Regions from separate parts of the Methylibium petroleiphilum PM1 genome, predicted to be linked through region 1. Evidence: predicted binding sites of a transcription regulator. Region 1 holds the regulator's gene; the other holds the start of a gene.
What was found. The regulator FliA, encoded in region 1, starts transcription of late flagellar genes. The targets are predictions, from matches to a motif close to CTAAAGTTTNNNNNNNNNNNGCCGNTA.

Region 1 (15,363 bases):
CAGCGGGCGCCAGGTCTCGTCGCCGATCCAGGTGGAGAAGCTGTCGCCATGCTGCCAGCGCCCGCGCGCCGCGTAGCGCGGCGAGTCGTCGACCTGCAGCACGCTCTGCACCCAGCTGCCGCTGCGTTCGCCGGCCGGCACCGGCCGGCGCACCCAGGTGTTGCGGCCTTCGTAGGCGAGCAGGCTGTCGGCCTCGTAGCGCCACTCCTGCCGCCAGTGCCGCACGACGATGGGCTCACTGACCTGGCCGTCCTGCATCTGCACCCTCATCACCAGAATGTGCTGCAGCGCGATGAAGTCGCCGCGGTCCTCGGACACGAACACCTGCTCGGTGCCCCAGCTCTGGTAGGGCGCGTCCGGCTTCAGCGCGGGGTCGAAGCGCAGCACTTCGAGGAAGTCGAAGCTCACGCGGTAGGGACCGGCCATCGCGAGGATGGCGCGGCGGTCGCGCTCGCGCGCGCTGAGCCCGGGCTCGCGCAGCCGCTTCCAGGCCTCGCCGGCCGCGGTGTCGAGCTCGACCGGCACGCCGCGCGTGCTGGCGCCGCGCGGCTTCAGTGCCGCCTCGCCGAGCGGCCAGGCGAAGATGAACTGGCTGGGTGCGGCGGCCGGAGTCGCCTCGGTGTAGGCCGCAGCGGCCCAGGGCAGGGTCAGCAGCGCAAGCAGGAACAGCAGTGCGGGGGACTTCTTCATGCGGCGCATTCTGTGCGCGTTCGCGCGGCCGGCCGCAATGCACCTGCCGAATGTCCGGGCTTGGCGCTCGCCCATGAAAAACGGCGCCCTGGGGCGCCGTCCTGTGTCGATCGGGTCAGGCTCAGAACTGGAACGCCAGCCGCACGCCGCCCCAGTGGCGACCGTTGACGGTGATCGGTGCTGCGGCTTCCTTCATCAGCACGAAGTTGCCGCCGCCCATGTCGCGCCGGTAGGTCTGCAGCAGGAAGGGCCGGGTGTTGCGCGCCGACGCGAGGCCGGTGCGGTCGTTGAAGATGCGGCGGTAGCGGCTGTTCGCGGTGTTCCACACCGGGTCGTTGCTGCGCTGCGGGTTGCAGTACTGGCGGTTGTGCGTGGCGACGTAGCCGTTGCGGTCGACCGCGATGCAGTAGACGACCTTCTGGTTCAGCGTCAGCAGGCGCTCCTGCACCTGCGGGAACAGCCGGTCGGCCAGCGCGACGAAGCGCGTGGTGTGCTGGGCCGGGTTGGTGCCGGGCACGGCCTGGTAGTTCTCGTCGAACAGGTCGGCGATGGCGATGGTGTTGGTGCGCAGCGCGTCCTCCAGCAACTTGCTGATCTGCGAGGCCGCCTCCTGGACACCGCGGATGTAGGGCGTGTCGTCGGTGTCGATGCCGCAGTCGGCCACCACCTCGATCATGTTCTCGCTGACCTTCAGGAAGGCTTCGCTGCGCGCCGTGGCGCTGCCCAGCGTCTGGCTGGAGCGCTGCATCTCGCGGTCGATCGCGGCCATCTGCTCGTTCAGGCCGTCGCAGATCGTGCGGCTCTGCACCGCCGCGGCGCTGATGCTGCCGACCCCGCCCTGCACCTCGGCCAGCGCCCGGTGGAAGGCGCCTTGCGGCGCCTCGCCCTCGCGCAACTGGATCTCGCGCGCCAGCGCGCCGACGCGTTGGTCGAGCTCGGCCACGGTGCTCATGATCTGTTTCGACGAGGCCTCGACCTTGGCCGACAGGTCCTTCACCGCGTCGGCCACGACACCGAAGCCGCGTCCGGCCTCGCCGGCCCGGCCGGCCTCGACCGAGGCGTTGAACGCCACCAGCCGCGTCTGCAGCGCGATCTGCGTGATCTGTCCGGCCGCGGCCGCCACCTGGCGCAGCGTGTCGACGATGCCGCCCACCTCGGTGCCCACCTGCTCCACCGCGGCGCGTGCGCGCTCCACCGCCTTCAGGCTCTCGGTGGTGGTGGTGCCGATGCCCCCTTGCGCGCGCTGCACCTCGCCCAGCTGGCTGCCGAGCGTCTGCAGCGCCTGGACCTGGCGCTGGTTGACCTGGTTGCTGTCCTCGATCAGGCCGCGCACCTCGGCCGCGTCACGGCCGAGACGGGAGGCCGCCTGGGCGATGCTCTGCACCGCCTGGCGCAGGTCGGGAGCTGGCGCCGCGACGGGTGCCGGGTCGGTGGCCGCGCTCGGGGTCTTCTTGAACAGGCTCAGCATGGTTGTCTCGTGCTCGCTTCTTGTTTGGGTTTCAGTGATCGCGCAGCTTGGCGCGCAGGCGCGCGATCGACTGGCTGTGCAGCTGGCAGACGCGCGATTCGGTCACGCCCAGCACTGCGGCGATCTCCTTGAGGTTCATGTCCTGCTCGTAGTACATCCCCATCACGAACTGCTCGCGCTCGGGCAGGGTCTTGATGGCCTCGATCAGCGCCAGGCGCATGCGATGGTCCTGCAGCAGGGCCACCGGGTTCTCGTTCTCGTCGGCGACGTGGCGGTCGAGGAAGTCGTTGTCGCCATCGTCGCCGGACATGTCCTCCAGATAGACGAGCTGCGTGCCGCGCACCTTGCCCAGCAGCTCCTGGTAGTCGGCAAGCGACAGGCCCATCTGCTTGGCGATCTCGCTCTCCGCCGGCGCGCGGCCGAGCTGCTGCTGCAGCTTGTGCACCGCGACCTCGATCTCGCGCTGCTGCTTGCGGTTGCCGCGGCTCATCCAGTCGCTGCCGCGCAGCTCGTCGAGCATCGCGCCACGGATGCGCTGGGTGGCGAAGGTCTCGAACTGCACGCCCTGCGCACTGTCGAAGCGCGACATCGCGTCGGTGAGGCCGATCAGGCCGACCTGGATCAGGTCGTCGATCTCCACGTTGGCCGGCAGCTTGGCGATCATCTGGTGCGCAAGACGACGCACCAGCGGGCTGTACTGCTTGATCATGGCGTTCGTTTCGAGGCGACCGGTGGCGGTGTACATGTCGGGCTCCAGGCGGTGTTCGGCGGTTCGTTCGGTCTTCGATCGGGGATTCAGCGCGACCGCGGCAGGCGCGAGCCCAGCGACGGCAGCGCGGAGCGTGCGCCGATCTCGCCGGCCAGTGCGCCGAACACGCTGTCGCTCACGGTGTGCGGCAGTGCGCAGGCGAGCTGTTCACGTGCCAGGCGCTTCAGCCGCAGGCTCGGGCCATCGGTGGGCGCCTCGGCCGGGTCGACGGCCACCCAGTCGTGCAGCGTGGCCCCCAGGAAGTCGTCGGCGCAGCGCGCCATGCGTTCGGCCACCTTGGCCGCGCGCGGCGAATCGGGCGGGGCGCTGAACAGCAGGTCGTGCGTCAGCAAGGCGGCGCGCGTCGCCAGCAGCTTGATGGCCGCATAAGCGTGCGTGACGCTGTCGGGCTGCTCGTCGCACAGGACGATGGGGCGCACCGTGGCCGCCTGCAGCTCCTGAACGCGACGCGCGAACAGACGGGCCAGTTCGGCAGCGCTGGCATGCACCAGCAGCACATCGATGTCGGGAGCGGCTTCGGAAATGGCGTCGAGGAAGCCGGAGGTCGAGCCGCTCGCATCCACGAAGCGCAGCGTCAGGCCGCCGGCAGCGAGGTAGCTCACGTGCGGGCTCAGCGTCTCCACGCCCTCTGCGAGGTCGAAGCTCGCCAGCTCGGCTGGTGCGCGGGCGTTCTCGCCGGCGTCGACCACGAGCGTGCGCAGACCCTGCTCGGCGTAGGCGCTGCACAGGCGCTCCAGCAGGGCACCGCCGAAGGCGATCTTCGGGTTGGACACCACCGGGATGCAGCGCATCGTGCGGCTCACGAACAGGCGGCGCAGGCCCTGGGCCTGGTCGGCCGGTGCGGGGTGGGTCGGCAGATCGTCGAGCTGGTTGTACCAGCTGTCGGTGGCGGGGCGGCAGGCGCGGCGGGGCAGGTCGGTGGACATGGCGGCAGCGGGGTCGTCGGGATCTGGAAGCTCAGGCGCGGCCGGCCGGTACGGGGCGGCGCTCCGTCATCTGCGGCGTGGCGAACACCAGGTTCATCTCGCTCGCGTCGAAGTTGTAGGCCGGGCTGCCGGTGGCGCGCAGCGCGCGGTGCACCAGGGCCTGACCCGACAGGCGATGCCAGTCCTCGGGCACTCGCTGGCCGTTGGCCACCGCGACGATCTTCTGCTTGTGGCGGATCACGGCGTCGAGTGCCGGCGCCAGCTTCACGGCCTCGTCGAGCTTGGACAGCACGATGCCCTTGCAGGCGGCGGCACGGTAGGAGGTCATCACGTCGTCGATGGTCTCGCCCTGCACGGCGGTGTTGACCACCAGCAGCTTGTTGATCGAAGGGTGCGCCAGCATGTCGAGCAGTTCGCGCGTGCGGGTGTCGCGCTGGGCGACGCCGGCGGTGTCGATCAGCACCATCTTCTTGGCCGACAGCAGCTCCAGCAGGTCTTCCAGCGCGGTGCGGTCGTGGGCGGTGTGCACCGGCACGCCGAGGATGCGGCCGTAGGCGCGCAGCTGTTCGTGGGCACCGAGACGGTAGGCGTCGAGGGTGATCAGGCCGAGGTTGGACGCGCCATGCCGGGTGGCGAAGGCGGCGGCCAGCTTGGCGGTCGAGGTGGTCTTGCCGACGCCGGTGGCGCCGATCATCGCGAACACGCCGCCCTGGTCCTCGATCGGCAGCTCGCGCTCGCCGGTCATCAGGTTGCGCTCCAGCACGCTGGCGGCCCAGGCCTGCTCGTCGCCGACGTCGGCCGTCATGCCAGCCACCAGCTTGCGGATCAGCACCGGCGAGAAGCCGCACTCGAGCAGCTTCTGGGTCAGCTTGGCCTGAGCGGGCTCGCGCTGCAGCTTCTCCATGAAGGCCAGCGCGCCGAAGCGCTCTTCGATCAGCCCCTTCATCGAGCGCAGCTCGCTCAGCATCGTGGCATCGGCCTGGGCCTCGCGCAGGATCGGCGGGCTGGCGGTGGCGGACTGTGTCTGGCGGCCGTAGACCACCTGCTCGCGCAGCACCGGCATGGTGGCGGCCTGCTGGCTGGCAATCCGGTGCTGCACGGCATCGACCGCCGCGTCGACCGCATCGTCGTCGTCCAGATCCTGGGCGTACAGCGTCGCCTGGGCGGCGGCACGGGCCGGCGCCATCGGGGCGACGTTGAGGGTCGGCTCGGTGCGTTCCTCGCGCAGCGCTTCGCCGCGCAACGCGGCCTCGCGCTTCTTCAGCATGCGGTCGCGCACGTAGTCCTGGAAGGACAGCGTGCTCATCGACAGTTGTTCCACGTCCTGCTGCACATCGTCGGCCGTCGCGGAACGGCCACCCTTGGCGGCCTTGACCGGCTTCGCGGGCTTGGCGGGCGCCGGCTGCGCGGCGGCGGCCTGCTGCTGCACGGCGGCCTGGCGCTCGACCGCGGCCAGCGCGCCCGGCGCCATCGCCAGCATCTCGATGCCTTCGGGGCAGGGCTTGGTCGACAGCACCACGGCGTCGTCGCCGAGGGCCTGGCGCATCTTGGTCATCGCGTCGCGCGAGGTACGGCCTGTGAAGCGTTGGACGTTCATGCGGAGCCTCTGGGTCGGGGTCTGTCAGGGGGGCGGATCAAGCGGCGGCGCCGATGATCGAGCCGATGCGGATCGAATGGGTGTCTGGGATCTCGCTGTGCGAGAGCACACGCAGCCGCGGCGCGGCGCGCTTGAGCAAACGGGCGATGGGCACGCGGATCGCATCGGGCACCAGCAGGCAGGCCGGGTGGCCCAGGTCCTCCTGGCGCTTGGCGGAGTCGGCGGCGGAACGGGTCAGGATGTCGGCCATGCTGGGGTCCAGCACCGGGCCGTTCTGCGAGGTCAGGGCCTGCGACAGCAGGCGCTCGAGGTCGGGCTCGATGGCGATCACCTCGAGCTCGCGCACCGGGCCGTAGATCTGCTGCACGATCGCAGGCGCCAGTGCCACGCGGATACGGCGCGACAGCTCCTGCGGGTCGTTGGCGAGGTTGGGGTTGGCGCCGACGTGCTCGGCCAGCGCTTCCACCACCGAGCGCATGTCGCGGATGTGCACGCCTTCCTCCAGCAGCAGCTGGAGCAGTTTCTGGAGGGCGGCGATGGGGACCATCTTCGGGACCACGTCTTCGATGAGTTTGGGTGCCAACTTCGTCACATGCTCGACCAGCTGCTGCGTTTCCACGCGGCCCAGCAGGCGCGCTGCATTCACTTGCATCAAGTGTGAGAGGTGGGTCGCCACCACGGTCGAGCAATCAACGACCGTATAGCCGGCCATTTGCGCCGCTTCGCGCTGGCGCTCCTCGATCCACGTGGCGGGCAGGCCGAAGGCCGGGTCGGTGGTGGTGGTACCGATCAACGGCGTGCTGGCGTGGCCGGGGTTGATGGCCATCAGCATGCCGGGGAAGGCTTCGCCCTCGCCGATCACGGCGCCGCGCAGCGTGAGCCGGTACATGCTGGGGCGCAGCTCGAGGTTGTCGCGGATGTGCACCGACGGCGGCAGGAAGCCCACGTCCTGCGCGAACTTGCGGCGCACGCCCTTGATGCGCGTCATCAGGTCGCCCTGGCGTTCCTTGTCCACCAGCGCGATGAGGCGGTAGCCCACTTCCAGGCCCAGCGTGTCGACCGGCTGCAGGTCGTCCCAGCTGGCCTCGGCGTCGGGGGCCGGGCCGGCCGCGGCGGCCGGCCTGGGGGGCGCCAGCTTGGCGCGCTGCTCGCGCTGGTGCATCAGCCATGCGACGTAGCCGAGCGCGCTCGCGATCAGCAGGAACACGAAGTGCGGCATGCCCGGGATCACGCCCAGCAGCCCGATCACGCCGGCAACGATGCCCACCGACTTGGGCGTCTTGAACATCTGGCCCATGATCTGTTCGCCGACGTCCTGCTCCTTGCCGACGCGCGACACCACCATGGCGGCCGCCACCGAGATCAGCAGGGCCGGGATCTGCGCCACCAGCGCGTCGCCGATGGCCAGCAGGATGTAGCTGTCGGCGGCCTTGCCGGCGCTGAGGTCGTGCTGGACCACGCCGATGATGAAGCCGCCCACGATGTTGATGAACAGGATCAGCATGCCGGCGATCGCGTCGCCGCGCACGAACTTGCTGGCACCGTCCATGGAGCCGAAGAACTCCGCCTCGTTGCCCACCTCGGCGCGACGGCGCTTGGCCTCCTTCTCGTCGATCAGGCCGGCGTTCAGGTCGGCGTCGATCGCCATTTGCTTGCCGGGCATCGCGTCCAGGGTGAAGCGCGCGCCGACCTCGGCGATGCGCTCGGCGCCCTTGGTCACCACGATGAAGTTGATGACCACCAGGATCGCGAACACGATGATGCCGACCGCGAAGTTGCCGCCGATCAGGAAGTGGCCGAAGCTCTCGATCACCGCGCCGGCGGCGCCCGGGCCGGTGTGGCCTTCCATCAGCACCACGCGCGACGAGGCCACGTTCAGCGACAGCCGCAGCAGCGTGGTCAGCAGGATCACCGCCGGGAAGGCCGAGAAGTCCAGCGGCTTGACCATGTAGGCCGACACCATCATCACCATCAGCGCGATCGCGATGTTGAAGGTGAACAGCAGGTCCAGCGCCAGCGGCGGCAGCGGCAGCACCATCATCGCCAGCACCATCAGCACCAGCAGCGGCACTGCCAGGCTGCGGATCATGCGGGCGTTGGGACCCAGCCAGGCCTGGACTTGGGAGAGCATCGGGTTCATGACCGCCCCCCGACCGGCGAGTACGCCGTTCGCCCCCCCGTGGGGGTGCGGGCCGGCTTGGGAGCGGCCCGGCGCTCGGCCCGCTCAGCTCCGATGGGTGTCAGTGACTTCATGCGAGGGCTCCGGCATCGGAAGACGGTTTGTTGTGCGGGTCGAGCTCGGCGGGCACCGGCAGCTCGGGCAGTTCGCCCGGCAGCGGTGCCTTGCCGGCCAGCGCGGCGCGCAGCTGGTACACATAGGCCAGCACCTGGGCCACCGCGGTGTAGAGCGCGATCGGAATCTCGCGGTCGAGCTCGGCGTGCGCGTACAGGGCACGCGCCAGCACTGGGGCCTGCAGTACCGGCACCTTGGAATCCTTGGCGAGGTCGCGGATGCGCATCGCCATCAGGTCGGCGCCCTTGGCGACCACGCGCGGGGCACCGCCCCGGCCTTCCTCGTACTTCAGCGCGACCGCATAGTGGGTCGGGTTCATCACCACCAGGTCGGCCTTGGGCACGGCGGCGAGCATGCGGCGGTTGGCCATCTCGCGCATGCGCGCCTTGACCTTGGCCTTGACCTCGACGTTGCCCTCGTTCTCCTTGTGCTCCTGCTTCATTTCCTGGTGGCTCATCTTCAGCCGCTTGGCGTGCTGGAAGCGCTGCAGTGGCACATCGATCAGGGCGAACACGGCCAGCGCGAGCAGCAGGAACATCAGCCCGTAGAGCACGTCGTTGCCGGCCTGGGCCAGCGCAGTGGGCAGCGGCAGCGTCAGCGTGCTGGTGAACTGGAAGACGTTCTGCGACAGATAGAAGGCACCGACCAGCCCGATCACCAGCGCCAGCACGCAGCTGCGCACGGTGTCCACCAGGCGGTCGGCCGACAGCATGCGCGGGAGACCGGTCAGGGGGTTGAGCTTGCTGAACTTGGGCTCGATCGCCTTGAGCGTGAAGTTCCAGCCGCCGACCGTGAGGCTGCTCGCCAGCGCCGCCAGCACCATCACCGCCCCGATCGGCAGCATCGCCCACGCGAACTGCACGCCCAGTTCGGCCAGGCGCTCGGACATGCTGGCGGTGCCGTTGAGGGTGCCGGCATCGAAGCGCAGGCCGCTCTGCAGCAGCCGCGTCATCCAGCCGGTGGCAGTGGGGGCCATCGCCGCCAGCAGGGCGATGCCGGCCGCTACGGCCGCGAAGTGACCGAGGTCGCGCGAGCGCGGCACCTGCCCGTCTTCACGCGCCTTCTTCAGCTTGCGTTCTGACGCGGGCAGGTTGCGGTCTTGGGCGCCTTGATCGGCCATGGTTCCTCGGAAGAGTCCTGAAGGAGGATTCTTCCGGGAGGCCGCGAAAACTTGAGCGAGATAAGCGGGGCAGGGACCGTGCTTTTCCGGTCGCGGGCCGAATGCCGCCCGGAATGCGAACGGCGCTCCTGAGAGCGCCGCGAGGAAGAAGCCTGGGGTTCGCCGGGCCTCAGGCCTTCACCACCCCGCTGTGCGCGGCCAGCGCTGCTGCGCCGCGTGCGTTGTAGACGGCTGCTTCGCGCGGGATCAGCACCTCGATCGCGCGGTCGAGGGCCGCGGTGGCGCGCGCCAGCGTGTCGCGTTGCGAGGCGACCTGGCCGCTGGCCTGGGCCAGGCGCTGGCGCAGGGCCGTCGGCACCGGGCCGCGGTGGCGGCTGAAGCAGTCGAGGGCGGTGGCCAGGGCGCGTTGCAGCTCGACGGCGGCCGTGTCGACGCCGCGGCTGTCGCGCTCGAGCAGCGCCTGCGCCAGGGCGGCCAGGCGCTGCTCGACGTCGGCGATCGAGGCCTCGAGGATCTGGGGCGCAGACGCGCGCAGCTGGGTGGAGCTCGGATCGGTCTGCATGAGGGCGTGGGGAAGGGCGGTGGGAATCGGCGGACCGGGCTCAGCGCTTCACGGCGTCGAGCATTTCCTGCGCATTGGCGATCAGCTTGTCGGCGATGACATCGGCGTTCACCTTGAAGGAGCCGTCGGCGATCGCCTGCTTCATGCGCTCCACCTTGGCAGCGTCGAACTCCGGGCTGCTGGCGCCGGCCAGCAGGGCCGTCGCAGTGCTGGAGAGCTCCACCGTGCTGGTGCCGGCGTCTGCGGCCTGAGCGACGCGGGCCTTGGCCGCTGCGGCGCCGGCTTCGGCATTGGAGCGAGCCAGGATCGCAGCATCGGCGGCGGGCGTGGAGGTTTGACCGATCTTCATGACGGACTCCTGCAATCCAGGGGCAGAGCCCCCGGACGGTTCAACATCCCAGCGGTATCGACGAGGGCTCGCCGAACTTGAGAGATTCTTTTGTAACAGCGACGCGATGGCACGGCAAGCTCCGGGTTCAGGCGCGGGTCACAGCCGCAACTCGACGCGCCGCTCGCCGACCGGCAGGCCGGTGACGATGCGGCCGCTCTCGGTGCGCACGCGCACCGGGCTGCCGTCGAGGCCCGGCGTGATCGCCTGGCCTTCACTCTGGACGGAAAAGCCGGGGCCGACGGCGACCAGCTGCACGGTCTCGCCAGCGGCGAACCACTGGCGGGCGCGCAGCAGGTTCTGGCGCAGGTCTTCGCCGGCGCTGACCATGCGCAGCAGCGAGCGGCCGATGGCCTCCTGCGGATCGGTGAGGGCGGCGGCCGGATCGGCCGCGAGGTCGATCTCGGCTTCGCGCAGGTCGGCGGCGGTGAGCACGGTACCGGCCGGCAGCGCGCTGGCGGCGACCAGCGCGCGGCCGTACACCCTGACGGTGATCGGCAGGTAGACGTTCCACTTCTTCTCGCCCTGCAGGCAGCGCAGGCCCACGCGCGTGCGGCCCCACGGCTTGAAGCCGGTGGGCAGATAGGGTTCGATCTGCTGGCAGGGCGCCAGCTTGAGGCGGGGGTCCAGCGCGCCGGCCTCGACCTCGACCCGCAGGCCGGCAGCCGGCTGCGAGCTCTTCAGGGCCAGGCTGCGCACCTGTTCGGCCAGCACGGCGGTGGCCGCGGCGTCCTGCGCCCGGGCGGGCAGCGACGCGGTCGCGACGGCCAGCAGGAGCAGGCACAGGGCGAGGGCGGCAGGGACGGCGTTCGGCTTCATCGAGCAGGACTTTAGGGGGCGGCCTGCGTCGGCGGGCCGGGAATTGAGCGGGGAAGAGGGTCCTATTCCCGCTAATGTTTCAGACGGTCACGACCAAGAATGCCCACCATTGCCACCCAGCGTGGCCATCCGTCCGGGCACTTCATCATGATGGACCGACTCACGAACTCGCTGAACTTCCAGACCCAGGCGCTGCTGCTGAGGTCGGAGCGCCAGCGCCTGATCGCGAGCAACATCGCCAATGCCGACACGCCGGGCTACCAGGCCCGCGACATGGACTTCGGTGCCGCGCTGCGCGAGGCCACGGGCGCCGCAACGCCCGGCAATGCGCTATCGGCCACGCAGGCCGGGCACTTGAGCCCGACCGCCGGTGCGCGCAGCGAAGCCGGACTGAAGTACGCCACGCCGAGCCAGACCAATCTGGACAGCAACACGGTCGACATGGACCGCGAGCGCGCGGCCTTCGCCGACAACGCCGTGCACTACGAGGCCACGCTGCGCTTCATCAACGGCAGCGTGCGCACCATGCTCAGCGCGATCACCGGCCAGTAAGGGGAACGATCATGTCGATGTTGAACATCTTCAACGTGAGCGGCAGCGCGGTGAGCGCGCAGAGCCAGCGGCTCAACGTCGTCGCCTCCAACCTGGCCAACGCCGACACCGTGGCCGGCCCCGACGGCAAGGCCTACAAGGCGCGCCAGGTCGTGTTCCAGACGCTGCCCTTCCAGCAGCCCGGCGAAGCCGGCACCGCCGCCGGCGTGCAGGTCTCGCAGGTCACCGAGGACAACGCCCCGGGCCGCAAGGTGCTCGACCCCAAGCATCCGCAGGCCGATGCCGACGGCTACGTGACCTACAGCAACGTCAATGCGGTGGAGGAGATGGTCAACATGATCTCGGCCTCGCGTTCGTACCAGAACAACATCGAAGTGATGAACACCGCCAAGACCCTGCTGCTGAAGACGCTGCAGATGGGTCAGTAACGACTCCTTCCTGAACAGGATCCGCCATGGCCACCGCCCCCGTCACCAACAGTTCGTCCAGCGTGTACGACGCGCTGAACGGCAGCACCACCACCAAGACGGACGACGGCTCCGAACGCTTCCTCAAGCTGCTGGTCACGCAGATGAAGAACCAGGATCCGATGAACCCGATGGACAACGCGCAGGTCACCAGCCAGATCGCGCAGATCAACACGGTGACCGGCATCAGCACGCTCAACCAGACCGTGAAGTCGCTGTCGAGCCAGATGCTGTCCTCGCAGGTGCTGCAAGGCGCCGGGCTGGTGGGCCACACCGTGCTGATGGCAGGCAGCAAGCTGCACTTCGGCGAGGACGGCACGACGGCCGGCGGCTTCGAGCTCGCCAACGCAGCCGACAGCGTGAAGGTCGAGATCCTGTCGCCGAGCGGCCGGGTGGTCGACACCATCAACATGGGGGCCGCCTCGGCCGGCCGCAGCGGCTTCGAATGGACTGCGCCCACCGGCACCAGCACCGACGGCATGACCTTCCGCGTCACGGCGAAGGCCGGCAGCACGACGCTGACGGCCACGCCGCTCACCACCGATCTCGTGAAGGCCGTCTCCACCAGCGGCGACACCCTGAACCTGGAGCTGCTGTTCGGCGGCTCGATCCCCTACACCCAGGTCAAGGCCATCTCCTGAGCCGCGCCTGCCGCCCCCTACCGAAGAGGAATTCCCCATGAGCTTCCAGCAAGGTCTGTCCGGTCTGAACGCCGCCAGCAAGAACCTCGAGATCATCGGCAACAACGTCGCCAATGCATCCACCTTCGGGGCCAAGAGCTCGCGCGCAGAGTTCGGCGACGTGTACGCCAACGCGCTGAACGGCTCGGGCACCAACATGGTCGGCATCGGCGTCAATCTGGCCACCGTGGCCCAGCAGTTCACGCAGGGCAACATCACCACCACCGACAACCCGATGGACCTGGCGATCAACGGCTCAGGCTTCTTCCAGGTGAGCGACGGCAAGAACCCGACCATGTACGCACGCAACGGCCAGTTCAAGATCGATCGCGAGGGGTTCATCGTCAACAACTCGGGCTACAAGTTGCTGGGCTACCCGGCCGACGGCCAGGGCGTGATCGTGCCGGGCCAGGCCCAGGCGATCCAGCTGCCGACCGCCGGCATCGCGCCGCGCGCGACCGACCGCATCGCGATCGAGATGAACCTCGACGCGCGCCAGGCCGTCACCACGCCGGCCACCGGCGGCATCGACTTCGACGATCCGGCCACCTACAACAACGCCACCTCGGTGACGGTCTACGACGCCAAGGGCCAGGACGTGGCGCTGACCTACTACTTCCAGAAGTCCGGCGCCGACCAGTGGGACGTGTACGTGACCGCGAACGGCACGCCGATCAGCGTCGACGGCACTGGCGCCGCGCTGCCCAGCACCACGATGACCTTCCCGGCCAACGGCTCGGCGCCGACGGCGCCGGTCGGTGCGGTGCCGATCAACATCCCCGCGACCACCAACGCCGCCGGCGGCACCACGCTGCCGATCACCGGCATCGAACTCGACGTGACGAGCGCGACGCAGTACGGCTCGGGCTTCGGCGTGACCGACATGTCGCAGACCGGCTACGCGCCCGGCCAGCTGTCGGGCATCTCGATCGAGGCCAACGGCGTGATCATGGCGCGCTACAGCAACGGCCAGTCCAAGCCGGGCGGCCAGCTCGAGCTCGCCAACTTCCGCAACCCGCAGGGCCTGCAGCCGCTGGGCAACAACGTCTGGGCCACCACCTTCACCTCCGGCGATCCGGTGGTCGGCGCGGCCGGCGATGGCAACTTCGGCGTGCTGCAGTCCGGCGCGCTGGAGGAAAGCAACATCGACCTGACCGGCGAGCTGGTCAACATGATCACCGCGCAACGCGTCTACCAGGCCAACGCGCAGACCGTGAAGACGCAGGACTCGATGATGCAGACGTTGGTCAACCTGCGCTGATTGCAGCGGGCACTGAGGAGTCGCGATGGACCGGATGATCTACTTGTCGATGTCGGGCGCGAAGGCGACGATGCAGCGGCAGGAGACGCTCGCGAACAACCTCGCGAACGCCTCGACCACCGGCTTCCGCGCCGAGCTGCAGGCCTTTCGCGCCGTGCCCGTGCGCGGCGACGGCGCCAGCACGCGCGTCTACTCGCTCGAGACCACCACCGGCTACGACCCCACCCCGGGGCCGATGGCCGCCACCGGCCGCGCGCTCGACGTGGCGATGCAGGGCAACGCCTGGCTGGCCGTGCAGGGGCTCGACGGCACCGAGGCCTACACCCGCATGGGCTCGCTGCAGGTCGACGCCGAGGGCACGCTGAAGACCTCCGGCGGCCTCACGGTGCTGGGCGATGGCGGCCCGATCGCACTGCCGGCGAACTCGTCGCCGCAGATCGCCGCCGACGGCACCGTCAGCGTCAAGCAGGCCAACGGCGGCGTCACCTCGGTCGGCCGCCTCAAGCTCGTGACGCCCGAGGCCGCGCTCCAGCGCGGCGATGACGGCCTGTTCCGCGCCGCCGACGGCGACCTGCCGGTCGACCCGAACGCGCGCGTGGCCGAAGGCACGCTCGAAGGCAGCAACGTGAACCCGATCGAGAACATGGTGGCCATGATCGCTGCGGCGCGCCAGTTCGAGAGCCAGATGAAGATGCTGCAGACGGCCGAGGGCGACGAGAAGGCCGCCAGCCAGCTGCTGTCGATGAACGGCTGATGTCCGGGCCCCGGCGGAACTGGGGCCCGATCCGGGCGCTTATCCCGCTCTCGCTCGCCTTCATCCCCGTCATGATCGGTCGATGAGGAGCCCCCCGCCATGATGCGTTCCCTTTGGATCTCGAAGACCGGGATGGAAGCCCAGCAAACCCAGCTGGACCACATCTCGCACAACCTCGCCAACAGCGCGACGAACGGCTACAAGCGTTCGCACGCGGTGTTCGAGGACCTGATGTACCAGACCATCCGCCAGCCCGGCGCCAACAGCTCCGAGCAGACGCAGCTGCCCACCGGCCTGCAGCTCGGCCTGGGCACGCGCGCCGTCGCCACCTCGCGCCAGTTCAGCCAGGGCTCGCTGCAGCAGAGCACGAACCCGCTCGACCTCGCGGTCAAGGGCCAGGGCTTCTTCCAGATCCAGCTGCCCGACGGCACCACCGGCTACACCCGCGACGGGGCCTTCCAGGTCAGTGCGCAGGGTCAGCTGGTCACGAACAACGGCTACGTCGTGCAGCCCGGCATCACCATCCCGGCCAATGCACAGAACGTGACCATCGGTGCCGACGGCAACGTGAGCGTCACGCTGCCCGGCCAGGCCGCCGCGCAGACGGTCGGCCAGATCCAGCTCGCGAGCTTCGTGAACCCGGCCGGCCTGGAGCCGCGCGGCGAGAACCTCTACACCGAGACCGCGGCCTCGGGCACGCCGAACGCCGGCGCACCGGACAGCAACGGCCTGGGCGCGATCGCCCAGGGCTTCGTGGAGGGCAGCAACGTCAACGTGGTCGAGGAACTGGTCGCGATGATCCAGACCCAGCGCGCCTACGAACTCAACTCCAAGGCCATCCAGACCTCGGACCAGATGCTGCAGAAGCTGGCCCAGCTGTGAGCCTGAAAGCCGCCGCCATGTCCTTCGCCCTCTGCCGTGTCGCTGCGCTGGCGCCGCTCGTCCTGCTGTTCGGCTGCCAGGCGATGGCGCCCAAGGTCGACATCGCCGACACCTCGCCGGTGCTGCCGCAGGCGG
Region 2 (15,363 bases), 220 kb from region 1:
TCACCAGGCTGTCTTCCAGATCGCTCGCCAGCGACACCACCTTGGCCACCACCTGCCCGGTGAGGTCGTGGAAGTCCTGCGCCATCATGATGTCGGTCAGATCGGCATCGATGCGTGCGGTGGCGGCTTCGACATCGCTGACGAAGTTCATCACCGAGCCCGAGGCCACGGCCTTCACCGGATCGGCGACGATGGCGGCGGCGATGCGGCGCGTCTCGGCGGCGATGCGGGTGTGTTCCATCTTGGCCTGATCGACCGAGTTCAGCACCTTGTTCGCCGCTGCCGCCGTCTTCTCGGCGATGTAGTTGAGGCGGCTGCGCGCGTCGGGCAGGCCTTCGGCCGCCTGCTGCAGTTTGGGCGTGACGCCGAGCTGCGCGAGGGTGTCGTGCAACTGGCGCGTGATCGCACCGAGCTGCTGGAACACCTCGGGCGAGGTACTGGGCGTCGGCGGATGGGCCAGCAAGGCCGTGTCGTCCATCTTCATGGGCTGTTGTCCTTCAGGCCGTGGCCGCCAGTTTCTGCATGATCTTCTGGACCTTCTCCTCCAGCGTCGCCTTCGTGAAGGGCTTGACGATGTAGCCGGCCGCTCCCGTCTGTGCGGCCAGCACGATGTCTTCCTTGCGCGCCTCGGCCGTCACCATCAGCACGGGGATGTGCTTGAGGCTGTCGTCGGCCTTGACGGCCTTGAGCAGGTCGAAGCCGTTCATGTTGGGCATGTTGATGTCGCTGACCACGAAGTCTTACTTCGAGGTCTTCATCATCTGCAGCGCCACGGCGCCGTCCTCGGCCTCATCGGCGTTGACGTAGCCGATCTCCTTGAGCAGGCCGCGCACGATGCGGCGCATGGTCGAGAAGTCGTCGACGATCAGGAATTTGAGGTCGGGGGTGCTCATGGTCAGGGTCCTCGCGCGCTATCGGTTCATGCTGCCCTGGGGCGGGCCATGCGGTGTTCTGTACGGGTTATCGGGTGTCGGCCCGCGGACTTGAGGCCGATTCGGCCAGTGCCGTCGCAACTTCCAGGGCCGGCGGCTGCACTTCGGTGTCCGCACTGCCGTGGAAGCGGTCCTCGGCCTCCCGGTTCATCACGATGATGCTGATGCGCCGGTTCACCGGATTCAGCGGCTGCTCGCGGTCGAACAGGCTGCTGGCAGCCAGGCCTTGCACGCGCAGCACCTTCTCGTCGGCCAACCCGCCGGCGATGAGCTCGCGGCGCGATGCGTTGGCGCGGTCGGCCGACAGTTCCCAATTGCTGTAGCCGCCGGCGCCGGCGCTGAAGGCCGCCGTGTCGGTGTGGCCTTCCAGCGTCAGCTTGTTGGGCACTTCGGCCAGCACGCCGCCGATGGTGCGAAGCAACTCGCGCATGTAGGGTTGCACGACGGCGGAGCCGGTCGCGAACATCGGTCGGTTCTGCTCGTCGACGATCTGGATGCGCAGGCCGTCGGCCGTCATGTCGAAGCGGATCTGGGCCTTCAGCTCGTTGAAGCGCGGATCGTTGGCGAGTTTGGACTCGACGCGACCCTTCAGCATCTTCAGGCTCTCCGCCTCGGCGGAGGCCTGCTGCGCGCGCGTGGCTTTCAGCGCCTGCAGCGTGTAGCTCTTGCGTTCGGCCTCGACATCGCCGCGCTTCACCTGGCCGGTGCTGCGCGTGAGGTCCTGCCCACCGCCCTTGACGACGCTCGACGAGTCTCCGGACCCCGAGCCGCCCATCATCGAGACCTTGATCGGGTTGTTGAAGTAGTCCTGGATGCCCTTGCGGTCGCCCTCGGTGGTCGAACCGAGCAGCCACATCAGCAGGAAGAAGGCCATCATCGCCGTCACGAAGTCGGCGTAGGCGATCTTCCACGCGCCACCGTGCGCAGCGTGGCCGCCCTTCTTGATCTTCTTGACGATGATCGGCTGCAGTTTCTTCGCGTCGCCGGCCATCACATGCCTCCACGTCGCCGAGTACGGCGCCTGCCCGCATGGGCCACGAAGGGGCCCTGGATGGCCCCTGGGGCGCGGTCCGCCTTGGGAGCGGCCCGGCGGCGGCCCGGCGGCGCTTCGGTCAGGTTGCTCACTTCTTGCCCTTCACATGGCCTTCGAGCTCGCTGAACGACGGGCGCTCGGTCGAGTACAGCGTCTTGCGACCGAACTCCACCGCGATCGCCGGGGCATAGCCCTGCATGCTCGCGAGCAGCGTGGTCTTGATGCACTGCAGCTCCTTGGAGCCCTCATCGTTCTTCTGCTCGAGCAGGCCGCCGAGCGGTTCGACCACCGCATACGCCAGCAGGATGCCCAGGAAGGTGCCGACCAGCGCCGAGCCGATCATGCCGCCCAGCACCGCCGGCGGCTGGCCGACCGAGCCCATGGTGTTCACGACGCCCAGCACCGCTGCGACGATGCCGAAGGCGGGCAGCGCGCCGGCCAGGCGGCCGATCGCGGCGGCCGGGGCGTGCGCCTCGTGGTGATGGGTCTCGATCTCGCTGTCCATCAGCGACTCGATCTCGTGCGGATTGAGATTGCCCGACACCATCATGCGCAGGTAGTCGGTGACGAATTCCACCACGTGGTGGTCGGAGCCGACCGTCGCGTACTTCTTGAACAGCGGTGAGTTGTGCGGGTCCTCGACGTCCTTCTCGATCGCCATCAGGCCTTCCTTGCGGGCCTTCTGCAGGATGTCGTAGAGCAGCGCCATCAACTCCATGTAGCGCGCCTTGGTGTACTTGGAGCCCTTCAGCAGCGTCGGGATCGCCTTCAGCACCGCCTTCAGCGTCTTGGGCTGGTTGGCGACCACGAAGGCGCCGGCCGCGCCGCCGCCGATGGCCATCATCTCGGTCGGGATCGCATGCAGGATGACCTGCATGTTCCCGCCGTGAATGGCGTAGGCACCGAAGATGCAGCCCAGCGCGACGACGTAGCCGATGATGACGAACATGGTGAGCGGTCCGGTTGAGATGCCGCGAGCCCGAGGCCCTGCGGAGGGTTCTGTCCTTGCTTATCGGCCCGGTGTCACCGGACTTGAGGCGTGCAGTCGGTGACAGAACGTGACGGACCGCCCGACGCGCGGCCGGCCGGCCGAACGGCAGGCCAGCCGGAGGCAAGGCGGAGCGGGGCGCGAAACGCGCCAGCTCCGGCCCTTATCGGCGCCTGGAGCGGGAACTTGGGCGCCGTGCGGGCGCAGCGTCGGGGGCCGTCGCTCCAGCCGCGGCGGTGAAGGGCGTGCGGTAGAGCCAGAGCGGCCGGCCGTCGGGGCACTGCAGCCGGGCCTGCGGTTCCAGCGCCAGTGCCGGGAACTCCAGGCTGGCGAGCCAGGCGCCGTCGGCCAGTTCCGCGCTCGCCTTGGCCACCGCGCGCGGCAGGCTTTCCGGGCGCTGGAACAGATAGACCATGGCGCAGGGGCGCCAGTCCTCGGCCCACATGTCGCCGCGGCGGACTGCGGCGCCGACCGGCGCTCTGCCGTGCCGCAACCGGGCCGCCAGCGCCAGCGGCCAGCTCCATTCGACGCCTTCCAGCCGGGCCTGCGGGTAGGCGCGGCGCAGCGCCGCGAGTCCGGCACCGAGTCCGCAGCCGGCGTCGAGCACGGTCGCGCCCGGCGGCAGCGGCACGCGCTCGGCCAGGCGGTCGAGTGCGCCGGCCGGCGTCGGGAACAGCGGTGCGTCGCGCCAGGCCTGGAGCGGATAGGCGAGCAGCAGCAGGGCCAGCGGCAGCAGCCACGCCCAGCCGGGCAAGCCGCTCGCGGCGCCGCTGGCCAGCAGCGACACCGGGAAGCCGGCTGCGACGATCAGGCTGCGCATGCGGGTGCCGCTCAGGCTGCCGAGAGCCAGGCCGGTGGCCGAAGCGCAGGCGATCGCCAGCCAGAGCGGTGCGGGTGTCGAGCGCAACAGCAGGAAGAGCGCCCAGGCGGCGGCCCAGCCCAGCAACGCGGGCAGGGGCCAGAGGCGTTGCAATGCCGGCCCGCGGCGGATGCCGCTCGGGGCAACCGGGTCGGGCCGCGCAGCGGTGACCGGTGGGACGGGCAGGGCGGATGACATCGAGGGCGTCCCGGAGGAGGCCGCGAACGGAGGGGCCGGTACCGAGGGCGGCTGCCGGCGGGAGGAGATCAGTGCAGTTGGAGGGCGCCCGCCGCCTTGCCCTTGCCGGCGCGCGCCGGCGGGTTGCACAGGCCGCAGGTGAAGTGCTTGCCGATCTCGTGCGGGTGCGTGACGAAATGCCCACCGCACTTGGAGCATTCGGTCATGGTCAGCATGCCGTTGTCCACGAACTTCACCAGGCGCCAGGCACGCGTGACGGACAGCAGCGCTTCCAGGCCCTGGGCTTCGGTCTGCTCGAGATAGAGACGGTAGGCCTTGATCACGGTGTCGATCTCGTCGAGCGCCGCAACCTTGTTCAGGTATTCGTGGATGTTCAGGAACAGGCTGGCATGGATGTTCGGCTGCCAGGTCATGAACCAGTCCGTGGAGAAGGGCAGCTGGCCCTTGCTCGGCGACTTGCCCGCCACTTCCTTGTACAGGCGCAGCAGGCGCTCGTAGGACAGGTCGGTCTCCGACTCCAGCACCTGCAGGCGGGCACCGAGCTGGATCAGCGTGACGGCACGTTCGATCTGCTTGGCTTCGGTGAGGATGCTCTTGTTGCGCATGATGTCGGTCTCGCAGGGGTCGTCGGTCAGGCGGCTTCCTGATGGCGGCCAGCCATCAGGATGTTGGCGTGCAGGCGGCTGACGCTGTCGTTGGCGGCGCCCTTGCCGTGGTTGGTCAGCAGGCTCCACACCATCTCGTCGTCCACGCGCATGCGGCACAGCAGCGTGTTGCCGGAGGCGATCTTCATCATCTGCGCCGGGCTCAGCAGGCCGATCAGGTCGGCCGTCTCTTCCGAGATGCCGAGGCGGAACAGGGCCTGGTCGCGGTCGGCGCGGATCAGGCTCTGCGCCAGCATCAGGTAGGACAGATTGGCTTCGCGAATCTCGATCAGGATCTGTTCGGTGTTCATCAGGGTGCTCCTCGTGCAGCTGCCGGTCGTCTTTCGCTGGTGCAGCGGGTGTTCGTTTCAGCGTGAAATGGATTGTGAAGATCGGAGATGCACAGGAACATCAGCCCAGTTCTGTGGTTCGGGTCTCGCTTATTCGACCGCCCGTGTCAGGCAACTTCCTACACGCCCCAGTAGGCAGCGCGTCGACGCGGCGGCTCAAGTGGCGGCGCGAGATGCCGATGACGGCCGTGGTGAGGAGGAAAGTGCTCTTCCCGGCCAGGCTGACAGGAAACCCGCAGCCCTCAAGTTGCCAGGACGGGCTCCGATAACCCCCACAACGGGACCAAGCGATCGGTTCCGGGGTCCGGAGTAGGCGACCGATGTTTCGTAGAGGGCACAACCATTCCGCCCCTCCCACGAGATCTGAGGATGACGTACGCCGGGCGCAGCAGGCCCTCGAAACCCGCTGTTGGAGATCGAGGGTTAGTTCACGGTGATGAGGCCCCAGGGCCGAGCCACCGAGGCAATGCCGGCGCTGCCGGAGAGTCATTTCAACCGTTCAGGAGATTCAGATCATGGCAATGTCAGTCAACACCAACATCGTTTCGCTCAATGCGCAACGCAACCTCGGCACCTCTCAGTCGTCGCTGGCAACGTCCATGCAGCGCCTGTCTTCCGGCCTGCGTGTCAACAGCGCGAAGGACGACGCCGCCGGTCTGGCGATCGCCGAGCGCATGAACGCGTCGGTCCGTGGCCTCAATGTCGCGGCGCGCAACGCCAACGACGGCATCTCGCTGGCGCAGACCGCCGAAGGCGCGCTGGGCAAGGTCGGCGACATGCTGCAACGCATGCGTGAACTGGCCGTCCAGTCGGGCAACGCCACCAACAGCGCCGACGACCGCAAGGCCCTGCAGGCCGAAGTCACGCAACTGCGCGACGAAATCGACCGTGTGGCGAAGCAGACGACCTTCAACGGCCGCAAGCTGCTCGACGGCTCCTTCACCGCGGCGGCCTTCCAGGTCGGCGCCGGCGCCGGCGACAACATCACGGTCGGCAGCCTGACGAACGCATCGGCCAGCAACCTGTCGAAGATCACCTACGCCGAAATCTCCAGCGGTGACCTGGCGAAGGACGACACCGACATCACGACGCTGGACGCGATCGCCGACGGCGACCTGCAGATCACGATCGACGACGGCGGCGACAACGAACTGGTGGTCGAGGTGGGTGCGATCGCCCAAGCGAGCTCGGGCTTGGAGCGTCTGGGTCAGGTGGCCGAGGCGATCAACCGCAAGACCAGCGACACCGGCGTGTCGGCCTACCTGGTGGCCAATGACGACGGCACCTACAAGCTCGACATCAAGGCCTCGCGCCTGGATGCCGACGGTGCCCCGCTGTCGGTGGAGTTCACCGGCTTCGATACCACGACCACGGGTCTGGACGAAGGCGACGTGCCCGCCGCGGTGACGGATGCCATTGGCATCGACGCGCTGAGCATCGAGACCGAATCGGATGTGTGGGTGTCGATCAAGAAGATCGACAGCGCACTGGACCAGGTGAACAGTGCCCGCGGTACCCTGGGCGCGATCCAGAGCCGCTTCGAGAATGCGGTGTCGAACATCCAGATCCAGGCGGAGAACACCGCGGCCTCGCGTGGCCGGATCATGGATGCCGACTTCGCGTCGGAAACGGCCAACCTGTCGCGCTCGCAGATCCTGCAGCAGGCCGGTACCGCCATGGTGGCCCAGGCCAACCAGCTGCCGCAGCAAGTGCTGTCGCTGCTGCGCTGATCGGCCTCCCGCGGCGGCCTCCGGGCCGCCGGCCCCGGGATCCTCGGGCCCCGTCCGTCAGGACGGGGCCTTTTGCTTTCCGGGGCCGAAATGCGCCGGAAGTCGGCCTCTTTTCGATCCATCGTCACCCCCGCAGGTCACCAAGAATGGCTACACCGAACAGGTAAGCCGGCTTCGGGCCGGAGATCCTCGATTCTTCAAGGAGCATTTCCATGGCCCAGACCATCAACACGAACGTCATCTCGCTGAATGCCCAGCGGAACCTGAACACCAGTCAGTCCTCGCTGGCCACCTCGATGCAGCGGCTGTCGTCGGGTCTGCGCGTCAACAGCGCGAAGGACGATGCCGCCGGCCTGGCGATCGCCGAGCGCATGAACACCCAGGTGCGCGGCCTGAACGTCGCGGCGCGCAACGCCAACGACGGCATCTCGCTGGCCCAGACCGCCGAAGGCGCGCTGGGCAAGCTGGGCGACATGCTGCAGCGGATGCGCGAACTGGCGGTGCAATCGGCCAACGCCACCAACAGCGCCGACGACCGCAAGGCGCTGCAGGCCGAAGTGAACCAGCTGCGCGACGAAATCGACCGCGTGGCCAAGCAGACCAGCTTCAACGGCAAGAAGCTGCTCGACGGCTCCTTCACTGCGGCGACCTTCCAGGTCGGGGCCAACTCCGGCGATGCGATCACCGTCGGCAGCCTGACCAACGCCACCGCGGCGGTGCTCTCGAAGATCACCTACGCCGAGGGCGCGAGTGCCGACCTGACGCTCGACGGCACGACCATCACGGACCTGGCCGCGATCGCCGACGGCGACCTGCAGATCACGATCGACGGCGGTGGCGCGAACGAGCAGATCGTCGAGGTCGGCCCGATCGCCGAGGCCAGCACCGAAACCGAACGCCTGGGCCAGATCGCCGAGGCGATCAACCGCAAGACCACGGACACCGGCGTCTCCGCCTACCTGGTGAAGAACGACGACGGGACCTTCAAGCTCGACATCAAGGCATCCAAGCTGGATGCTGCGGGCGCGGCGCTGGCGGTGGAGTTCACCGGCTTCACCACGGCGACGACGGGCCTGGACGAAGGCGACGCGATCGCCGAGGTCGCCGACGACATCGGCCTGAGCGACTTGAACATCGAGACCGATTCCGCCACCTGGGTGTCGATCAAGAAGATCGACAGCGCGCTCGACCAGATCAACGGCGCACGCGGCACGCTCGGCGCGCTGCAGAGCCGCTTCGAGAACGCGGTGTCGAACATCCAGATCCAGGCCGAGAACCTGTCGGCCGCGCGTGGCCGCATCATGGACGCCGACTTCGCGATGGAAACGGCGAACCTGTCCCGCGCCCAGATCCTGCAGCAGGCCGGCACCGCGATGGTGGCGCAGGCCAACCAGCTGCCTCAGCAGGTGCTGTCGCTGCTCAAGTAAGACGCCTTCCGGCGACCTGCTTCGGAGAGCCGCGGCTGTCCGGTGCCTGACGGCGCCGGGCCCGCGGCTTCAGTTTTCTGCGCGAGCGCCGATAGCTCCTCATCAATCCGTCCGGACTCAGCATGGCCATTTCTTCACCCGGTCTCGGCAGCGGCCTCGACGTCAGCAGCATCGTCTCGCAGCTCGTGGCGCTGGAGCGCAAGCCGCTGGAGAAGATGCAGACCGCGGCGACGTTCATGCAGACCCAGGTCTCTGCCTACGGTCAGTTGCAGAGCCTGGTGTCCGCCGTCGGCGACGCTGCGAAGGCGCTCGCCAAGCCCACCCTGTGGCAAGCGGCGTCGGCAGGCACCAGCGACGCCACCTCGGTCGCCGCCACCGCCAGCGCGGGCGCCGCCATCGGCAGCTATTCGGTCAGCGTCTCCCAGATCGCACGCGCGCAGAGCCTGGCCTCGGCGGTGTTCACCGCGCCGACCGACGTGGTCGGTGCCGGCAAGATGACGATCGAACTCGGCGGCTACAACGTCGCGAACGATCCGGCGTTCACCCCGAAGACCGGATCGACGACGCTCGAACTCGAGTTCGCGGAGGGCACGACGCTCGAGCAGGTGAAGACGCAGATCAATGCGGCGAACGCCGGAGTCTCGGCGGCGATCGTGCGCGACGCGAACGGTGCCCGCCTCACGCTGACCAGCACCACGACCGGACTGGACAGCACCCTGCGCGTCGCCGTCAGCGATGCCACCGGGGCGCTGACGGGCCTGGCCTACGACCCGGCCAGCGGTGCCAACCCGATGACGCAGACGCAGGCCGCGGTCAATGCCCTCGCATCGATCAACGGCCTGGCGATCGAGTCGCCCACGAACCGCCTGACGGGCACGCTGGACGGCGTGACGCTCGATCTCGTGAAGGTCACCACCGCACCGGTCACCGTGAATGTCACGACGAACACCGGGACGATGCGCGACGCGATCAAGAAGTTCTCCGACGCCTACAACGCGCTCAACACCTACTTGGTCACGCAGACCAAGTACGACGAGGAGAACAAGATCGGCGGCACCTTGCAGGGCGACAGCGCCGCCGTGGGGCTGCGCAATCAGTTCCGCGCCATGCTGCGCCAGGACAGCGCGGCCTCGGCCGAGCTGACCCGCCTGTCGGACATCGGCTTCAACGTGCAGCGCGACGGTTCCATCGTGCTCGACAACGCCAAGCTCGACGCGGCGCTCGCGAAGCCGGCCGAGCTGTCGAAGCTCTTCACGACAAACGACACGGCGAACCCCGCGTCGACGGGCCTGGGCGTGCGTTTCCAGAAGCTGGCCGACATGTCGACCGGCACCGAGGGCGTGATCGCCAGCCGCAACGCCGGGCTCAAGGCCCGTCTGGAGCGCAACCAGGATGACCAGGACAAGGTCAACGACCGTGCCGACCGCATGCAGGTCCGGCTGACCCAGCAGTACACGGCGCTGGACACCCAGATGGCGAAACTGAGCGCCCTGTCGACCTACATGACCCAGCAACTGGACGGCCTGTCGAACCTCTACAAGAAGAGCGACAACTGAGGTCGTTCCCGATCCGCGCATTCGCGGGATCGGTTGAAACGCAGGGCGATTTTCGAGTGTGTGGCGCTCAAGACCGGGCGCGCAGCGGCCGATAAACACTCAGCCCCACTCGAATGCCGGACCTTCAGTCATGTTTGCCCAGAGCAGCCCCTACTCGCCGTCGCGCCACCACGCCTCCAGCCAGGCCTACAACCTGGTCGGCGTCGAGACCGGTATCGGCGGCGCCTCGCCCCACCAGCTGGTCGCGATGCTGTTCACCGGATTGCTCGATGCCGTGGCGCGTGCGCGCGGCGCACTGCGCGATGGCCAGATCGAGCGCAAGGCACACGAACTGAGCCGGGCGGTCCGTATCGTCGAGGAAGGACTCAAGGGCGGGCTGAGCCCGGCCGGCGGCGCCCTGACCGAGCAGCTGTCATCGCTCTACAGCTATGTCAGCACGCGCCTGATGCAGGCCAACCTGCGCAACGACGATGCCGCGCTGGCCGAATGCGTCAGCCTGATCGAGCCGCTGCGCGATGCCTGGTCGACGATCCGCGCCCAAAGCGACGTGCCGGCGGTTCGCTGAGCGCCCCGACGACGATCCATCGACAAGGAAGTTTTCGATGAGTACGCCATTGCTGAACTACTACGAGGCCATCGAACGCGCCAGCGAGCAGATGCTCGAGGCCGCGCGCGGCGGCAACTGGGACCAGGTCGTCAAGCTCGAAGGGGCCTGCGCGGTGCTGATCAATCAGCTCAAGCAGGCTGCGGCGACCCGTGAACTCGGCGCGGACGAGCGCCAGCTCAAGACCCGCATCATGAAGCGCATTCTCGTCAACGACGCCGAGGTCCGTACCCTGGCCGAGCCCTGGCTCGAGGACCTCGATCAGCTCCTGGCCGGCCGGCCGAAGATGCTGCACTGATCGAAACCGAACCCGATTCCCATCAGACTGCTGCCGAGAGAATCCGAGCGATGGAAACGCTGCCGATGCCGCTGGAGGCCATGAGCGGTTCTCCCCATGGCCTGGGTGAATTCAGGGTGAGCGCGCCGGCCGAGGTGTTCAGCCTGCTCAAGCAATGCGCCGACGGCAACGTGCTGTTGAGCCTCAGCTCACCGGAGGGCGCCGCCTACACGACCACTGTGTGGGCACTGGACCCGGCGCGGGGGCTGCTGTGCCTGAGTGCCGACGGCGGCGACATCAAGCTCCAGCGCCTGCTGGAGAGCGAGGAGGTGGTCGCGGTGGGCTACCTCGACAGCGTCAAGCTCCAGTTCGACCTGCACGACCTGGTGCTGGTGCACAGCGGACGCGCCAGCGCGCTGAATGCGCGCTTCCCGCGCGAGCTCTACCGTTTCCAGCGACGCGGCAGCTACCGCGTGCGGCCGCTGCTCAACACCAGCCCGACCGCCACGCTGCGTCATCCGGCGCTGCCCGACATGCAGCTGAGCCTGCGCGTGCTCGACGTGAGCATCGGCGGCGTTGCGCTGTTCCTGCCCGACGATGTGCCGCCGATCGAGCCGGGCGTGCAGATCGCGCAGGTGCAGGTCGACCTGGACGGCGACACCCGCCTGCAAAGCGGCCTGATCGTCCACCACGTGACGCTGCTGCACCACGAGTCGCGCGGCGCGCGGCTGGGCTGCGAGATGCTGAACCTCGGCGGCGACGGCGAGCGCGCGCTGCAACGCTACATCGACCAGACGCAGAAGCGGCGGCGCCTGCTGTCCTTGTGACGGTCCGGCAGGCCGCTCGGCCCGGAGGCGGGGCGGGCCCCCGCCCGTGTTTTCCACAGTCGGGACAGCCTGTCCGACAGGCTCCTTGACCTTACACTCCGTGACAGTTGCCCAGGCCTCCTGCCTGGCCGAGCAGTTGCTGTCCGAGCCCGTGCCTTTGGTCACTCCCGCTGCCCTTCCTGCCCAGCCGCCACCGGTGAGCGCTGCCGACGCCGTGGTTCTGTGGCACGGCTTTCTCGACACACTGAACGACCCCCTGCTGATGCTCGACGCGCAGGCGCGCGTGCGTTTCGCCAACACGGCCGCCCTGAGGCTGTTCCCGTTCGAGCCGGGCATGCCGCTGGAAGATCTGCCACCGGTGATCGACGGCGGTCTGGTGTCCTGGGTCCTGGATGTGCTGGAGGGCCGGGCAGACGAGCTGCTGAGCAGCTTTCCCGATGCCGCGCTCAGCCAGCTCAGCGCCCAGCGCTGGGCCCTGCGCCTGCCGCCAGCGCGGCGCGAGCGCGTGGCGGCCGCGGTGCAGACCGCGGCGGAACCGCTCGCCGAGGTGCGCCGGCTGTACTGGCACTCGCCGTTTCCTGCCATCCTGGAAGACGGCCACTTCCGCATCGTCGACGTCAACCAGGCCTTCGTCGACTACACCGGCTGGTCGCGCAACCGCCTCGTCGGCATGGACACGCTGACGCTGGTGCCGATCGAGGACCACCTGCTGTGGGAATCCACCCGCGACCCGCCGGCAGGCGCTGAACTGCCGGCGCTGATGGAGCGCCGTCTGGTCGACGCGCAGGGGCGTGACCGCTGGTTCCGCGGGGCGCGGCGTCAGGTCACGGACACCGAGGGCCGTGCACTGTGCCTGACGGTGATGCAGGACTGCACCGCCGAGAGGGCGGCCCGAGAGCGGGCGGAGCGTTCACTCAGCGAGCTCGATCAGTGGTTCGAGCTCAGCCCGGTCGGCATGCTGGCCTTCGACGGCGCCGGCCTCGTGCTGCGCAGCAACGCCGTTTTCGAGGCCCTGGTCGGTCGGGTGCCGGTGCTGTTGAGCGAGGCTCCCCCGGGACTGAACGACCTGCTGGGCTGGCATGGGCCGCGCAGCCTCGGTGCGCTGCAGCCGGGTGGCGAGGCCGCCGAGCGTCGCGGCTGGGTCGCGGCCTTGCCAGGGGCGCGCTCCCGCTCTCCCCGCCATCTGCGGGCGAGGGTGCGCTGCACCGATGCCGTGGCCGGTAGCGAGTCGCGCTACATCGCGGTGATCGAGGATCTCAGCGCGGAGCAGGCGCTCGATCTGGCGCAGGCCCAACTCGGGGCGCTGGTCGACGCGGCCGGCGTCGGTGTGGCGCTGCAGAGCGTCAGCCGCGATCTGGTGCTGTCCGATTCGCTGCCCGAGTTCGAGCGGCTGCAGCGGGCGCTGCGCGCCGGCGAGGCGGCTCAGGCGCGCTACGCGATCCGCCATCCCGAACTGGGCATGCGCTGGCTGCTCACGCGCGTGTCGCCACGGCCGGACGGGGACGGCGACCCCTCGGTGGTCACGCTCGACGTCACGGAGCAGGAACATAGCCGCGCTCGCAGCGAAGAGCTGCTGCGGGAGCTGAGCAGCATCCTCGAGAGCTCGAGTGCCGGCATCGCCTTCCTGCGCGGCAACACGTTGGTGCGCTGCAATCGCAGCTTCGAACGCATGCTCGGCACCACCTCGGGCGCCGTGGCCGGGTGCAGCGTGCGCGAGCTGTTCGCCGGCCAGCCGCAGGCGCGGCTCGCGGTGGAAGACGCCGAGCTGGCGTTGCTCGAGTCCGGCGTCTACGAGACGGAGATCGAGATCCTGCTGCCGCAGCACGAACCGCACTGGGTGTCGCTGGCGGCGCGCCGCATCGGCCCCCCCGGCCCTGACGCCGAGGTGGTGGCGGTGCTGTCCGACATCACGCGCCTGAAGCGCCAGCAGGCGCAGTTGGAGCGTCTCGCCGACGAGCGCGAGCGCACGGAATCGGCCATGGCACAGCAGGCCGAACTCACCCGGGCCATCCTCGACTCGGTATTCGTCGGCATCGTCACCGTGGGGCAGGGGGGCATCGAGTGGATGAACCGTTCGGCGCGCCGCATGTTCGGCGGTGATCTGGCCGATTTTCAGCACTTCCCCTTGTGCTGCGTGGCGACCAGCGATCCTCAACACCCGTTCCGCCAGGTCGAAGCGCGGCTGGCGTCACCCGACCTGCGCACCGAAGCGGCGGCCGGCAGCTTCGAGTGTCGCGTGCAGGCGCGCGATGGCCGAGCCTTCTGGGTGGTCGGTAATGTGGTTCCGACCGGCGATGCCGAGCAACCGCAGCTCACGTATGCGCTGCTCGACATCGACCGCCGCCGCCGCGCCGAGGCGCGCAGCGCGCAGGCGCAGGCCTCGCTGCAGCGGGTCATCGACCTGGCGCCGTTGGCGATTGCCCTGTTCGATGCGGCCAGCGGCGAGTTGCGGCAGGCCAATCCGCAGGTTGCCGCTGCAGCCGGCCTGCCGGGCGAGATGCTGGTCGGCCGCCGGCCGGAGGAACTGCCGTTGCCGATCGGTGGTGACGTGATCCGCGCCGACCTGCAGGCGGCGCTCGACGCCGGCCAGGGCGGTGATGTCACGCTGCGCGAGTACCGCTTCGAGCATGAAGGGCGCCCGCTGGTCTGGGAGGCACGCTACCTGCCGCTCGGGCAGCCCGGCGAGGTCCCGGACGAGGTGCTGCTGGTGGCGGTCGATGTGACGGAGCAGCGTGCCGCCCAGGCGGCACGCCTGGAGGCTGCGATCGCGCAGCGCGAGATGCTGGTGAAGGAGGTCCATCACCGCATCAAGAACAACCTGCAAGGCGTGGCCGGCCTGCTGACGCAGATCGCCCAGCGGCGCCCCGAGGTGGCGCCGGCCATCCACGAGGCCGTGGCACAGGTGCAGGCGATCGCCCAGGTCTATGGCCTGCAGGTGGGCTCGCAGGGGCCGGTGCAACTGGCCAGCCTGGTCGGCGCGATCTCGACCAACCTGCAGCGCGGCAGCGACCGGACCATCACTGTGGAACTGCCGGACGGCGAGGCGCCGCGCTGGGCCCTGCCCGAGGCCGAGGCGATCCCGATCGCGCTGACGCTCAACGAGCTGCTGGGCAATGCGCTGAAGCACGGCAACGGCGCGGTCGAGTGCCGGCTCGTCAGCGCGGCCGAGGAAGCGCGCATCGAGATCCGGAACGAGGGGCGGTTGCCCGAGGGCTTCAGCCTCGACCGGGTGGCTGCGGGGGTCTACGGACTGGGACTGGTTCGAGCGCTGCTGCCGCGGCGTACCGCAACTTTCGGCCTGGCGCCGGATGCCGGCGGTGTGCTGGCTTGCGTGAGCCTGCGTCCGCCCGGCCTGGTGTCGCTGGAGCCGCGGTCGACGAACATCGGTGTACTTTCATGAGCAAGACCGGCACTCGTGCGGATCAGGGCGCGGTCACGGCCATCAAGGGGAATCATTCTTGAGCAGCAAGGGCAAGATCCTCGTCGTCGATGACGACAGGCTGGTGCTGGCGACGCTGACGCACGGCTTGTCCGCGGCCGGCTATGCCGTGGTCGACGCCGACAATGGCGACGACGCCATCCTCGAGGCGCGCACGCGCCGGCCGGACCTGGCCCTGCTCGACATCCGCATGGAGGGCAAGAGCGGATTCGACGTGGCCGCCTACCTGCGAGAGCACGGCAGCGTGCCCTTCATGTTCCTGTCGGCCTTCTCCGACGCGGCCACGGTGGCGCAGGTGCGGGCCCTGGGCGCACTGGATCACCTGATCAAGCCGGTCGACATGCGGCAGATCCTGCCGGCGGTCGAGGCGGCGTTCAAGCGCATCCGCGGCGGGGTCGAACCGGTCGCCGAGGTCGGTGCGCCGCGTCCGCGCGATCCGCTGTCCGATCCGGTGGCCATCGCGGTCGGCGTGGTGATGCACAGGCACTCGCTGCCGCGT

Region 2: MPE_RS14470 (flagellin) is a predicted target of FliA. The motif match lies at 5,246-5,272, and genes of this name have one in related genera.

What each region holds. Positions count from the first base shown of each region.
Region 1 covers NC_008825.1:3,264,200-3,279,562, reverse strand. The annotation lists gene MPE_RS15560 (DUF6607 family protein) at 1-690, opposite strand, end outside; gene MPE_RS15555 (methyl-accepting chemotaxis protein) at 812-2,158, opposite strand; gene MPE_RS15550 (RNA polymerase sigma factor FliA) at 2,190-2,903, opposite strand; gene MPE_RS15545 (MinD/ParA family ATP-binding protein) at 2,954-3,853, opposite strand; gene flhF (flagellar biosynthesis GTPase FlhF) at 3,885-5,450, opposite strand; gene flhA (flagellar biosynthesis protein FlhA) at 5,488-7,590, opposite strand; gene flhB (flagellar biosynthesis protein FlhB) at 7,700-8,863, opposite strand; gene MPE_RS15525 (hypothetical protein) at 9,033-9,425, opposite strand; gene flgM (flagellar biosynthesis anti-sigma factor FlgM) at 9,466-9,774, opposite strand; gene flgA (flagellar basal body P-ring formation chaperone FlgA) at 9,913-10,632, opposite strand; gene flgB (flagellar basal body rod protein FlgB) at 10,780-11,184, shown strand; gene flgC (flagellar basal body rod protein FlgC) at 11,196-11,612, shown strand; gene MPE_RS15500 (flagellar hook assembly protein FlgD) at 11,639-12,292, shown strand; gene flgE (flagellar hook protein FlgE) at 12,330-13,592, shown strand; gene flgF (flagellar basal-body rod protein FlgF) at 13,618-14,346, shown strand; gene flgG (flagellar basal-body rod protein FlgG) at 14,446-15,228, shown strand; gene MPE_RS15480 (flagellar basal body L-ring protein FlgH) at 15,246-15,363, shown strand, end outside.
Region 2 covers NC_008825.1:3,048,030-3,063,392, reverse strand. The annotation lists gene MPE_RS14505 (protein phosphatase CheZ) at 1-484, opposite strand, end outside; partial or broken gene cheY (chemotaxis response regulator CheY) at 498-893, opposite strand; gene motB (flagellar motor protein MotB) at 961-1,923, opposite strand; gene motA (flagellar motor stator protein MotA) at 2,054-2,914, opposite strand; gene MPE_RS14485 (class I SAM-dependent methyltransferase) at 3,117-4,010, opposite strand; gene flhC (flagellar transcriptional regulator FlhC) at 4,079-4,615, opposite strand; gene flhD (flagellar transcriptional regulator FlhD) at 4,642-4,965, opposite strand; gene MPE_RS14470 (flagellin) at 5,520-6,734, shown strand; gene MPE_RS14465 (flagellin) at 6,947-8,161, shown strand; gene fliD (flagellar filament capping protein FliD) at 8,284-9,717, shown strand; gene fliS (flagellar export chaperone FliS) at 9,848-10,282, shown strand; gene MPE_RS14450 (flagellar protein FliT) at 10,320-10,619, shown strand; gene MPE_RS14445 (flagellar brake protein) at 10,670-11,425, shown strand; gene MPE_RS22820 (PAS domain S-box protein) at 11,622-14,825, shown strand; gene MPE_RS14435 (response regulator) at 14,884-15,363, shown strand, end outside.